3 regions of the Kitasatospora sp. NPDC051702 genome follow, and region 1 is predicted to be linked to each of the others. Evidence: riboswitches for the same ligand, from Rfam matches in the RefSeq annotation. Region 1 holds a riboswitch; each other region holds the start of a gene.
The links. Region 1 has a riboswitch for thiamine pyrophosphate ahead of AB0N04_RS08270 (cytosine permease). Riboswitches for the same ligand answer to the same signal wherever they lie in the genome.
Positions count from the first base shown of each region.

Region 2: linked by a shared signal. The riboswitch ahead of thiO (glycine oxidase ThiO) and the one ahead of AB0N04_RS08270 (cytosine permease) in region 1 are both predicted to bind thiamine pyrophosphate.
Region 3: linked by a shared signal. The riboswitch ahead of thiC (phosphomethylpyrimidine synthase ThiC) and the one ahead of AB0N04_RS08270 (cytosine permease) in region 1 are both predicted to bind thiamine pyrophosphate.

Region 1 covers NZ_JBFAZB010000006.1:155,437-159,891, reverse strand. Annotated here, with positions in the region: gene AB0N04_RS08275 (glycerophosphodiester phosphodiesterase family protein) at 51-875, opposite strand; gene AB0N04_RS08270 (cytosine permease) at 1,049-2,527, opposite strand; TPP riboswitch at 2,520-2,668, opposite strand; gene AB0N04_RS08265 (trypsin-like peptidase domain-containing protein) at 2,889-4,455, shown strand, end outside.
Region 2 covers NZ_JBFAZB010000003.1:196,182-200,636, reverse strand. Annotated here, with positions in the region: gene AB0N04_RS04425 (Rv2175c family DNA-binding protein) at 1-110, opposite strand, end outside; gene AB0N04_RS04420 (FAD-dependent oxidoreductase) at 158-1,366, opposite strand; TPP riboswitch at 1,514-1,626, shown strand; gene thiO (glycine oxidase ThiO) at 1,621-2,802, shown strand; gene thiS (sulfur carrier protein ThiS) at 2,799-3,008, shown strand; gene AB0N04_RS04405 (thiazole synthase) at 3,011-3,808, shown strand; gene pknB (Stk1 family PASTA domain-containing Ser/Thr kinase) at 3,929-4,455, shown strand, end outside.
Region 3 covers NZ_JBFAZB010000034.1:48,909-53,363, forward strand. Annotated here, with positions in the region: gene AB0N04_RS25600 (cupin domain-containing protein) at 1-279, shown strand, start outside; gene tenA (thiaminase II) at 372-1,040, shown strand; gene AB0N04_RS25610 (DUF5326 family protein) at 1,291-1,491, shown strand; TPP riboswitch at 1,665-1,800, shown strand; gene thiC (phosphomethylpyrimidine synthase ThiC) at 1,796-3,628, shown strand; gene AB0N04_RS25620 (hypothetical protein) at 3,741-4,175, opposite strand.

The sequences.
Region 1 (4,455 bases):
TCCGTCGTCCCGTCCCGCTCAGTGCCGCCCGGTGCCGCTCCGGAGGAGGATCACCGCCCGAGCTGCGCCAGCACCTCGGCGGGCCGGTTGGTGATGATCGCGGACACCCCGAGCTCCAGGCAGAGCTCCACGTCGGCCGGCTCGTCGACCGTCCAGACGTGGACCTGGTGCCCCAGCTCGCGCAGCCGCGTCACCAGCTGCGGGCGGGCCCGGACCAGGTCGATGCCCGGGCCGGCGATCCGCGCCCCGCCCGGCAGCGGGGAGCCCGGGCGCAGCCGGCCGAGCAGCGGCAGGGTCCGCTCGAAGAGGAAGACCCGGCGGTAGTCCGGTGCCCCGGCGGCCACCCGGTCGAGGGCCACCGAGGAGAAGCTCATGATCCGGGCGACCGGGCGGTCCCCCTCGCGCTCCGCGCCGATCTTGAAGCGCTCCAGCATCCGCAGCAGTTCGGCCTCCACCCGGCCGCGGTAGCGCACCGGGTGCTTGGTCTCGATCGCCAGGTCCACCGGGCGGCCGCAGTCCACCGCCAGCTCCAGCAGCCGCTCCAGCCGCAGCACGCCGCGCAGTTCGGGGTCGGTGCTGGGGCGGCCGGTCTTCCAGGCGCCGAAGTCGTACGCCTCCAGCTCGGCCAGGGTCATCGCCGAGACGGTGCCCCGGCCGTCGGAGACCCGGCCGATCCGGCGGTCGTGCACGCAGACCAGCTCGCCGTCGGCGGTCAGCCGGACGTCGCACTCGAGGGCGTCGGCGCCCTCGTCGAGCGCGCGCCGGTACGCCGCGAGGGTGTGTTCGGGCAGGGCGTGGGAGGAACCGCGGTGGGCGATCACCTGGACGGGCGGCGCGGTGTGCGCCGCCGTCGAGGACAGGTCTGGGCTGGTCACAGGGCCAACGATAGGCGGCCGAAGTGACGCGGAGACGAAGACGGCCCCAACCCGTGGGGCCGTCTTCGGTGGGCGGGGCCGTCGGCGGGGGCGGTTCCGGGCCCCGGCGGCCCGGCCCGTCAGGCTCCGGACGCCCCCGGCAGCGCGGCCTGCCCGGCCCGCCGCGCTCAGGCTCAGCCCGCCGTGTTCCGGCGGGTCAGCGGGGTGAGCGCCCAGGTGAGCAGGGCGGGCACCAGGAAGGCGAACAGCGAGGCGGAGGTCCACTCCTGCGGGGTGAAGTGCAGCGACTCCTGGGCGGAGGTCCAGAAGTCCGTCCACCAGCCGGCCACCGGGGTCGGCGCGATGAACTGGTAGACCGCGAAGCCCAGCACCCACGGCAGCAGCATCAGCCAGCGGGAGGGGGCGTCGGCGGAGAGGTTCCAGCCGTGCCGGCCGGCGCCGAGGAAGTAGTCCACCGCGAGCACCGCCAGCAGCGGCACGAAGACGGATCCGATCAGGCCGAGGAAGTTGGTGTAGGTGTCGGTGAACCGGTCGATCTGCAGCGCCAGGACGGTGATCAGCAGGCCGATCCCGCCGGTCAGCACCCGGCGGTCCACCTTCGGCAGCAGGTTCTGCACGGACATCGCCGTCGAGTACACGTTGGCGAAGGACTGGTCCGTCTCGCGCAGCACCAGCACCAGCAGGAACAGCCAGCCGGCCCAGACGCCGAGGAAGGAGTCGAAGATCCGGTTCGGGTCGCCGTCGGACTGCAGCAGCGCCATCAGGCCGAGCACGTAGCACCAGACCTGGGCGACGGTGTAGCCGGAGAAGCTGCCCCAGAACGCCGAGCGCGGGGTGCGCGAGTGCCGGGTGTAGTCGGCGGCCAGCGGCACGAAGGAGATCGACACCGCGATCATCATGTCGGTGGCGCCCAGGAAGCCGTGCCAGTTGCCGGCGCCCGGGTCGGGCACCCCCTGACGGCCCAGCTGGACGGTGAAGTACACCATCGCGACGGCGACGGCACCCGCGACGAAGCGGCGCAGCACCGCGATCGAGCCGAGCGGCCAGATGGTCAGCGCGGTGGTCAGCGCGCCGGCCAGCAGCACGAACAGCCAGCGGTAGCCGTCGGTGTGGGCGACGGTCTGGGCGCCCGCCGCGATCGTCAGCAGCTCGAAGACGCCCCAGCCGACGCACTGGACGATGTTCAGCACCGTCGGGACGTACGACAGCCGGGTGCCGAACAGCCCGCGCAGGTTCGCCATCGCCGGGGCGCCGGTCCGGGCCCCGATCAGGGCGGCCACGCCGAGCATCGCGGTGCCGACCACGGTGCCGGCCACGATCGCCGTCACCGCCGCGGCCAGCGAGAGCTCGCCGCCCTTGGCGCCGAGCACGGTGGCGGCGGTGGAGAAGCCGATCAGGCTGACGCCCAGGTTCATCCAGAGCGCGAAGTGGTCGCGGAAGCGCAGCGTGCGCGGCGGCTCGGTGTCCAGCACCAGTGGCGCCTCGACGCGCTCCGGGCGGTCCAGGACGGCGGTCGCCGTGCCGGAACCGGCCGGGCCGCCGGCGGCGTCGCCGTGAACGGTCGTGGACGATCCGGGGAGGTCCCCGGTCGCCCCGGGGAAACCCTTGGACTCGGGCGCGCCCGAAGAAGAGGATGGCGAAGCAGGCGGCATGGCCGATACTCCCTACGCCGGCATTACCCGGACAGGTTCCGGCGGTCTGCGCCCCCTCGACGGTCCGTCCACGATGCCGTGGCGGTACGGTCGACCAGCGCACTCTCAGCCTGGAAGGTCCAAGCTCCCGCGTGTCAGTTTGGAGCGACAGGCTAACCGGCACCGGGGTGGACGCCAAGGCCAGGGGCCCTGCCGTCCGCATCGCGGGACGCCCGGCGGAGGTGGGGGAGCCTCCGTCGCCGGGTCGGCCGTCTGCGCCGGCTAAGGATTCTTATGAGTTCTTCAGAGGGGTCCTTACGGCAATCGAATCGACTGTGCGAAAAACTATGGTCCTTGGTTCTGTCAGCTATGGAGGTCGTCCGTGAGCACCGAGCGAGAGGTTGGGCCCACCGGGCCGCAGGGGGAGCAGCCCTCGGGCGCCCAGGGGGCGGGCGGTCCCGCTTCCGACCCCGCCGCCTCGGGCGGGCACAAGCCGACCATGGCGTTCAGCCGGGTCCCCGAGCCCGACGCCGCCCCCGCCTCCGAGCCGGCCCCGGCCGACTCCCCGGCCGCCCCGGCCGAGGGCGGGCACCGGGCGACCATGGCGTTCGGCCGGGTCCCCGAGCCCGAGGCCGCCCCCGCCCCCGAGCCGGCCGCGGCCGACGCCGCCGCGGCCGCGGAGGGCGTCCCGGCCGAGGGCGGGCACCGTCCCACCGTCGCCTTCACCAAGGTCCCCGCGCCGGAGGCGGCCCCGGCCGCCCCCGTGGCCCCCGTCGAGGCGCCGTCCGCCGGCGTCGACCCCGCCACCGGCTACCTCGACGCCCCGCCGCCGGTGCTGCCGCCCGCGCCGCAGGCCCCGGCAGCCCCCGCGGCGCCGCTCGCGCCGGTGGCCGAGGGCCAGGCCCCGCCGCTGGGCAACCCGTACGCCACGCCGACCCACGGCGTCCCGGCCGCCGGCGCGCACGACCCGTACGGCCCGCCGCCCGCCCCCGGCGTGCCCGCCGCGCACCCCGCGCCCGGCCACCACCCGTTCGGCGCCGGCCAGCCGCTCGGCGGCTGGGGCGCCTCCCACGACGCCACCGGCGGTGCCGGCTACCCGGGCGGCCCGGGCGGTCCGCTCGGCTACCCGGCCGACTACCCCGGCGGCCCCGGCGGCCCGCACCGCCCGCGCAGGAAGCGCGGCGGACTGGTCGCCCTGATCGCCGCCGTCGCACTGGTCGCCGGCGTGGCGGGCGGTGCGCTGGGCGTGGCGGTCACCGACCACAACAACGGCAGCAGCTCCGCGGACGACCACCGCAGCACCACCGTCCAGGCCAGCAACACCCAGAAGAACGAGCCCTCCCCCGGCTCGATCGCCGGCATCGCGCAGAAGGCGCTGCCCAGCGTCGTCACCATCAAGGCGCAGGGCAACGGCGAGTCCGGCACCGGCACCGGCTTCGTCTTCGACACCGAGGGCCACATCCTCACCAACAACCACGTGGTCGCGCCGACCCTCAACGGCGGCAAGCTCACCGTCAAGTTCGCCGACGGCACGTCCTACAACGCCTCGGTGCTGGGCCACGCCGAGGGCTACGACGTCGCCGTGGTCAAGATCGACAACCCGCCGAAGAGCAAGCTGGCGCCGCTCCCGCTGGCCGACTCCGACAAGGTCAACGTCGGCGACTCCACCATCGCGATCGGTGCGCCGTACGGCCTGGAGTCCACCGTCACCAGCGGCATCATCAGCGCCAAGGACCGCCCGGTCGCCTCCGGCGACGAGACCGGCGGCCAGTCCTCCTACATGAACGCCCTGCAGACCGACGCCTCGATCAACCCCGGCAACTCCGGCGGCCCGCTGCTCGACTCCGGCGGCGCGGTGGTCGGCATCAACTCGGCGATCCAGTCCAACGCCTCCGCCAACGGCCGGGCCGGCAGCATCGGCCTCGGCTTCGCCATCCCGATCAACCAGG
Region 2 (4,455 bases), on a different contig from region 1:
TTGACCATGTTGCGGACCTCGGTGACGAGCACGCCCCACCGCTCGGAGATGTCGGGCAGGTACAGCCACTCGGGGACCAGGGCATCAGTCTTCGCATCGATCTCACTCACGGCACCAGACTGCCACCTCGACGGGCCCCCGCGCACCAAGGGGCCGGTCAGAGGGCGGCGGCGGCCTTCAGCGGCACGGCCGGATCCGCCGCGCGGACCGGGTCCAGGGCGGTGCCGCGCTCGATCAGCCGCCGGCCCTGGGTGAGGTCGCGCGGCCGGTCGACGGTCAGCAGCGCGCTCGGCACCCCGTCGCGCAGCCAGAGCACCGCCCAGGAGGCGTCCCCGGGGCCGCCGCGCCACAGCATCCGGTCGCCCGCGGCGTGCCGCCCGGCGTACTGGACCATCCGCCCGAACTGCTCCGACCAGAAGTACGGCACCGGGTCGTACGGCGGCGCCTCCGCGCCGAGCACCGCGGCCGCCGCCGCCTCGCCGGACTGCAGCGCGTGGTCCCAGTGCTGGACGGCCAGCCGGGCACCGACCCGGGCGGAGGGGTAGCTGACGCAGTCGCCGGCCGCGAAGACGCCCGGCGCGCCCGTGCGCAGGCGCTCGTCGACCAGCACCGCGCCGGTGCCGTCCAGCTCGACGCCGGAGCCGGCCAGCCAGTCGGTCGCGGGCCGGGCCCCGACCCCGACCACCACCTCGTCGGCGGCCAGGTGCGAGCCGTCCGCCAGCAGCACCGAGCCGGACTCCACGGCGGCGACGCCGACCCCGCAGCGCAGCTCGACACCCGCCTCGGCGTACCAGGCGGCCATCGCCGAACCGACCTCGGTCGGCAGCGCACCGGGCAGCGGGGCCGGGCCCGCCTCCACCACCGTCACCGTGCAGCCGGCCTCGCGGGCCGCGGTGGCCACCTCGGCGCCGATCCAGCCCGCGCCGACCAGCACCAGGCGCAGCCCGGGCCGCAGCAGGGCCCGCAGCGCGAGCGCGTCGTCCAGGGTGTGCAGCAGGTGCGCGCGCTCGGCGCCGGGCAGCCGCCGCGGGGTGGCGCCGGTGGCGATCACCAGTGCGCCGTAGGGGAGTTCACCGCCGTCGGTGTGCAGCACGCCGGGGGTGAGGCCGGTGGCGCGGCGGCCGGTGAGCAGCTCGATGCCGAGGTGCGGGTAGTCGATGTCGAGGGGGGTGGCGTCGGTCTTGCCGAGCAGCACCTCCTTGGACAGCGGCGGCCGGTCGTACGGCGCGTGCCGCTCCTCGCCGACCAGCACGATCCGCCCCCGCCAGCCGCCCTGCCGCAGCTTGAGGGCGCACTGCGCCCCGGCCAGCCCGGCTCCGACGACGACCACCTGATCCGTTCCGCTCAGCTCTGCCACGCCCGTCACTGTACTCAGCGCCCTCGACGCCCGGTCGAGGCGTCCACCAGGGGGACCGCACGCCCGCCCGGCCGGCCGCGGGCACCCCCACCTGCGCACTCTCCGTCCACCCCTCGTACACGCCTTCGGCCGGGCCGACCACCGGCGTTATGGTGGGGGCACGATCACGGGAGCCCGGCGGACCGGGCTGAGAGGCGGGCTGGCACGGCCTGCGACCGTCCGAACCTGATCCGGGTCATACCGGCGAAGGGAGAAGAGCAGCTTTGACACGCTTGGCATCGGGCGCCCGCGCCGACGTGCTGGTGGTCGGCGGGGGCCTGATCGGTCTCGCCGTCGCCTGGCGGGCGGCGCAGCGCGGACTGGCGACGGTCGTGGTCGACCCCTCCCCCGGCGGCGGGGCGGCCCGGGTCGCGGCCGGGATGCTCGCGCCGGTCACCGAGCTGCAGTACGGCGAGGAGCCGTTGCTGCGCCTCGGCATGGCCTCGAACGAGCGGTACGCCGCCTTCGCCGCCGAACTGACCGAGGCGAGCGGCGGCGCGGACACCGGCTACCGGCGGTGCGGCACGCTCGCCGTGGCGCTGGACTCCGACGACCGGGCGGAACTGCGCGAACTGCACGCCTTCCACCAGCGGCTCGGCCTGGACTCGACCTGGCTGACCGGCCGGGAGGCCCGCCGCATGGAGCCGATGCTCGCCCCCGGCGTGCGCGGCGGCCTGCACGTCGCCGACGACCACCAGGTGGACGGCCGCCGGCTGCTCGCCGCGCTGCTGCTGGCCGGCGAGGCCGCGGGCGTGGTCGTGCGGCGCACCCCGGCGGTCGAGCTGCTGGTCGAGGGCGACCGGGCGGTGGGGGTGCGGCTCGGCGACGGCGGGGCGGTGACCGCCGACCGGGTGGTGCTCGCGGCCGGCCCGCACAGCCACCGGCTGCCCGGCCTGCCGGACGGGGTGCTGCCGCCCGTCCGCCCGGTGAAGGGGCAGATCCTGCGGCTGCAGGTGCCCGGGGCGTACCGGCCGTTCCTGTCCCGCAACGTCCGCGCCGTGGTGCGCGGGCAGCACCTGTACCTGGTGCCCCGGGAGGACGGCGAGCTGGTGATCGGCGCGACCACCGAGGAACAGGGCTACGACACCACGGTGACCGCCGGCGGGGTCTACGAACTACTGCGCGACGCACACGAGTTGGTCCCCGGGATCACCGAACTCCCGCTACTGGAGACCTCCGCCGGGCTGCGCCCCGGCTCGCCGGACAACGCGCCGCTGCTGGGCCCGACCGCCCTGCCCGGACTGGTCGCCGCCACCGGCCACTACCGCAACGGGGTGCTGCTCGCCCCGGTGACCGCCGACCTGCTCGCCGAGTACCTGGCGACCGGCGAACTCCCCGAGCTGGCACAGCCGTTCACCCCCACCCGGTTCTCCCCCGACCGCTCCACCACGAAGGCCTCCGCATGACCGAGATCGCACTGACCGTCAACGGCGAGCCCCGCCGGGTGCCCGCCACGACCACCCTCGCCGAGGTGGTGGCCACCCTCAGCACGGCCCACTCCGGCGTCGCCGCCGCGCTCAACGAGGCCGTGGTGCCCCGGGGTTCGTGGTCCGACACGGCGCTGTCCGCGGGCGACCGGATCGAGATCCTCACCGCCGTCCAGGGAGGCTGACCATGGCCGACGACCTGCTGACCATCGCCGGGGCGACCTTCGGCTCCCGGCTGATCATGGGCACCGGTGGCGCCCCGAGCCTGGAGGTCCTGGAGCGCGCGCTGCTGACCTCCGGCACCGAGCTCACCACCGTGGCGATGCGCCGGGTGGACGCCTCCACCCAGGGCTCCGTCCTGGACGTGCTGACCCGCAACGGCATCCGCGTGCTGCCCAACACGGCCGGCTGCTACACCGCCGGGGAGGCCGTGCTGACCGCCCGGCTGGCCCGCGAGGCGCTCGGCACCGACTGGGTGAAGCTGGAGGTGATCGCCGACGAGCGGACCCTCCTGCCGGACCCGATCGAGCTGCTGGACGCCGCCGAGACCCTCGTCGACGACGGCTTCACGGTGCTCCCGTACACCAACGACGACCCGGTGCTGGCCCGCAAGCTGGAGGACGTCGGCTGCGCGGCGATCATGCCGCTCGGCTCGCCGATCGGCTCCGGCCTGGGCATCCGCAACCCGCACAACTTCCAGCTGATCGTGGAGGGCGCGAACGTCCCGGTGATCCTGGACGCGGGCGCCGGAACCGCCTCCGACGTCGCGCTGGCGATGGAGCTGGGCTGCGCGGCCGTGATGCTCGCCTCCGCGGTGACCAGGGCGCAGGACCCGGTGCTGATGGCCGAGGCGATGCGGCACGCCGCCGAGGCCGGCCGGCTCGCGTTCCGGGCCGGCCGCATCCCGCGCCGCTTCCACGCCGAGGCCTCCTCGGCGATGGCCGGCCGGGCGGACCTGGACACCCGCGAGCGCCCCGCCTTCTGACGCCGGAACACCCGCGGCGCCCGGGGGCGTCCCGTGTCACAAGCCGGGCACAGCCGGGCCCGGGGGCGGTGTCCCCAGGGTCCGGTGCGCGCCCGCGGCACTAGACTCCCCCGGGTGGACATGGCACTGCACGACCCGCTGATCGGTACCCTGCTGGACGGCCGGTACCGGGTCGAGCAGCGCATCGCGACCGGCGGGATGTCCACCGTCTACAAGGGCACCGACACCCGGCTGGACCGGGTCGTCGCCCTCAAGGTGATGCACCCCTCGCTGGCCGGTGACGACGGCTTCACCGCCCGGTTCATCCGCGAGGCCAAGGCCGTCGCCCGGCTCACCCACCCCAACGTGGTCAACGTCTTCGACCAGGGCGCGGACGGCGGGAACGTCTTCCTCGCGATGGAGTACGTGCCCGGCCGCACGCTGCGCGACCTGCTGCGCGACCGCGGCGCGCTGTCCGTCCGGGCCGCGCTGGACGTGCTGGAGCCGGTGCTCGCCGCCCTGGGCGCCGCCCACCGGGCCGGGCTGGTGCACCGCGACGTCAAGCCGGAGAACGTGCTGATCACCGAGGGCGGCCTGGTCAAGGTCGCCGACTTCGGCCTGGTCCGGGTGCTCGGCACCGCGGACGGCGCCCCCACCTCGACCAGCAC
Region 3 (4,455 bases), on a different contig from region 1:
GCGGCCAACGACGGTGCCTACCTGCGGTTCCTGCGCGAACCGCGGATGTCCGCGGGGCTCTACGCGCTCGCCCCCGGAGCGACCGACCCGCAGACCGCGCACGACCAGGACGAGATCTACCAGGTGATCAGCGGCCGCGCCGAACTGAGCGTCGGCGCCGAGACCGCCACCGTCGCGCGCGGCACCGTCGTCTACGTCCCGGCCGGCACCCCGCACCGCTTCCACCACGTCACCGAGGAACTCCGGGTGCTGGTGGTGTTCTCGCCGCCGGAGGCCTGAGCCGGCCGGCCGCCGCTCCGGGCCCGCCCCGGCCACCGGCTCCGGCGACCGGCCCCGGCGGTGATCCACGGGGCACGCCTTAGGGTCGGGGCATGAGCATGAGCCTGACGGAAGAACTCTGGGCGGCCATCGAGCCGGTGTACGCCGAGATCCTCGCCCACCCCTTCATCGGCGGCCTCACCGACGGCACCCTGCCGCGCGCCGCCTTCCGCCACTTCGTCGTCCAGGACTCGCACTACCTGCGCGACTACGCCCGGGCGCTCGCGGTCTGCGCCGCCAAGGCGCCCGGCGAGGCGGACGTGCGGGCCTTCGCCGACGACGCGGTCGGCGCGCTGGCCGCGGAGCAGGGCATGCACGCCGAGTTCATGACGGCCTTCGGCGACAGCGCCGAACAGGCCGCCGCCGAGCCGGTGCTGCCCACCACCCGGGCCTACACCAGCTACCTGCTGGCCACCGTCTACGGCGGCTCCTTCGCCGAGGCGGTCGGCGCGGTGCTGCCCTGCTACTGGATCTACGCCCGGGTCGGGGAGGCGCTGCTCGCCCAGGGCTCGCCCGATCCGCTGTACGCCAAGTGGATCGCCACGTACGGCGACGAGGCCTTCCAGTCCGTGGTGCGCCGGGTGCTGGCGCTCACCGACCGGCTCGGCGAGGAGGTGTCCCCGGCCGAACGGCGCCGCGTGGTCGAGCACTTCGTCACCACCTCGCGGTACGAGTGGATGTTCTGGGACGCGGCCTGGCGCGGGGAGCGCTGGCCGGTCTGACGGCCGGCCGGACCGCGGCCCGGGCCTTCCGGGGCCGCTCCCGGGGGGCTCCTCCGGGGGCCTGTCCGGGAGTCCTCCCCGGGCCCTGACCAGGGTTTCCCCGGTCTCCGGGTCGGGGTGATCTCCGGGTTCTCTCCGGGCTGCGGGCCCTCGTTCCGGCACCCCGGCCCCCGTACGATCGAAGTACCGAAAGCAAGCGGGAGACGGCACCGGACAGGCAGCCGACCCCACGGGGAGAGAAGGAACGGACATGGCTGAGCTCTGGAAGTCGCTGCCCTCCTGGGTGCGCAACATCGTCATCCCGGTGCTGGTCCTGGTGCTGCTCTGGAACGTCGTGGGATTCGTCTTCGGCGTCGTGGGCGCCCTGCTGGCGATCGTGATCAAGGTGCTGGTGGTGGTCGGCATCGCCGCCGCCGTGGTGGTCCTGGTCAAGAAGGCCGCCAAGGGCTGAGACCGGCACCCCCGAGGCCCGGTACCCCGCGCGGGGTACCGGGCCTCCGGCGTTCCCGGCCGCCGCGCGCCCGGGGGCCCGGTCCGCCGGTCCCGCCCCGCCGTCCGTGGACCCCCTCTGGACCTGCGGCGATCGGCTCGCTACGGTGTTGGGCGTCATGTGCAGGCAACACCGCCTGTGGACGCGGGAGCTCGGAGCACCGGGCTGAGAGGACGCTGACCGGACCGTCGACGGACGGACCGACGGCTGCGTCGACCGCAGGAACCTGGACCGGGTAATGCCGGCGTAGGGAGTATGAGGTCAGATGACCACGTTCGACGCACAGCCGAAGTCTGCCCGCAGCACCGACGCCGACGGCTCCGCCGTCACCAGCGCGGGCACCGGCTACCCCACCCCGGCCTGGCGCAAGGCCTACCGCGAGGGGTCCCGGCCCGATCTGCGGGTCCCGTACCGCGAGGTGCAGCTCACCAACGGCCGGACCGTCCCGCTGTACGACACCTCCGGCCCGTACACCGACGCCGCCTACGAGCCCGACGTGCGGCGCGGCCTGCCCGCCCTGCGCGACTCCTGGATCCGCCAGCGCGGCGACGTCGAGGAGTACGACGGCCGGGAGGCGCGCCCCGAGGACGACGGCATCAAGCACACCTCGCCGCGCGGCGGGAACCTGCGCAACCTCGACGCCGTCTTCCCCGGCCGCCCGCGCCGTCCGCTGCGCGGCCGCGGAGGTGCCGCCGTCACCCAACTCGCCTATGCCAAGCGGGGGGTGATCACCCCGGAGATGGAGTTCGTGGCACTGCGCGAGGGGCTGGCGCCCGAGTACGTGCGCGACGAGGTGGCCCGCGGCCGGGCCGTCATCCCGGTGAACGTGAACCACCCCGAGGTGGAGCCGGCGATCATCGGCACCAACTTCCTGGTGAAGATCAACGCCAACATCGGCAACTCCGCCGTCACCTCCTCGATCGAGGAGGAGGTGGAGAAGATGACCTGGGCCACCCGCTGGGGCGCCGACACCGTCATGGACCTCTCCACCGGCCGCAACATCCACACCACCCGCGAGTGGATCCTGCGCAACTCCCCCGTGCCGATCGGCACGGTGCCGCTCTACCAGGCCCTGGAGAAGGTCGACGGCAGGGCCGAGGAGCTCAGCTGGGAGGTGTACCGGGACACCGTCATCGAGCAGTGCGAGCAGGGCGTCGACTACATGACCGTCCACGCCGGCGTGCTGCTGCGGTACGTCCCGCTGACCGCCCGCCGCAAGACCGGCATCGTCTCGCGCGGCGGCTCGATCATGGCCGCCTGGTGCCTGGCGCACCACCAGGAGAACTTCCTCTACACGAACTTCGAGGAGCTCTGCGACATCCTGGCGGCCTACGACGTCACCTTCTCGCTGGGCGACGGCCTGCGCCCGGGCTCCATCGCCGACGCCAACGACGAGGCGCAGTTCGCCGAGCTGCAGACCCTCGGCGAGCTCGGCCGGATCGCCCGCGAGCGCGACGTCCAGGTGATGATCGAGGGCCCCGGCCACGTCCCGATGAACAAGATCCGGGAGAACATGGATCTCCAGAAGGAGATCTGCGACGAGGCGCCGTTCTACACGCTCGGCCCGCTCACCACCGACGTCGCCCCCGGCTACGACCACATCACCTCGGGCATCGGCGCCGCGATGATCGCCTGGTGGGGCACCGCGATGCTCTGCTACGTCACGCCCAAGGAGCACCTGGGCCTGCCCAACCGCGACGACGTCAAGACCGGCGTGATCACCTACAAGATCGCCGCCCACGCCGCCGACCTCGCCAAGGGCCACCCCGGTGCCCAGGCCTGGGACGACGCGCTCTCGGACGCCCGCTTCGAGTTCCGCTGGGAGGACCAGTTCAACCTGGCCCTCGACCCGGAGACGGCCCGCGAGTTCCACGACGAGACCCTTCCCGCCGAGCCGGCCAAGACCGCGCACTTCTGCTCCATGTGCGGCCCGAAGTTCTGCTCGATGAAGATCTCCCAGAAGATCCGCGACGAGCACGGCGACGGCTCCACCGCCGTCGCCAGCGGGTTCGACGCCGAGGCGCTGGCCGGCATGCAGGCCAAGTCCGAGGAGTTCGCGGCCCAGGGCAACCGGGTCTACCTCCCGCTGGCGGACTGACTGACGGTGGGTGTCGGGGCGCTGCGCCGGGGTCCCTGAAGGGGCCGTCCGGTGCCGCGCCCGCGAACGTCCGGGCCTGCAGGGGGAATCCCGTGGATCGCCCGAGTGTGCGTCAGAGCCCGAGGATCTCGCGGATGAGCCCGAGTTTGCGCTCCGGGGAGAGGTTCTGGGGGCGGCCGGCGAGCAGGTCGTTCAGGACCGTGGGGACGTCGGAGCCGTCGGGGGCCTGGACGGCGTCGATGACCTGACAGCGGAGGCCGCCGTCCCGGACGAACACCCACACCTCGTGGTCCTTCCGCGGCTCGCCGTTCTCCGTCGGGGAGAGCCGCCAGGCCGGGAACCAGCCGAGCCCCTCTTCGGCGAGGCGGTCGGCGAGTTCTTCCAGGACGTACTTGCCGAGTCTTCGGTAGCCGACTTCCGCGCGCAGTTCACCGAGGGTGACCCTGAGCAGGCCGCCTGCGGCGCGGCAGCGCTCGGCCACCGTGCCGGCGCCCCCGGCGGCCGCAGTGGGGGGAGCCTCTTCCTGCAGATTCGTTAGGTCGTTCATGATCGGGCCAACGATTGGGATCACGGGGCGATACGTGATTCACCGGCCTGGGCGCGGCCAAGAGGAAAAAACGGTACTGCTATGGCGCTGGCGGCGCCCTGGACAGCCGACGGCGTCCAGTGGGGGCAGCTCATCATTTAGTACGTAGACGAACGGAGCTGTGGAATGGGGGTCATTCCCCGATCGGCTCTGGTGCGTCACTCCGTTGCATCTTTATGACTCTCTTCTTTCCATGTTGTTGTTGCACGGTGTAGTGAGTCGGTGACTATTCATCACCTGC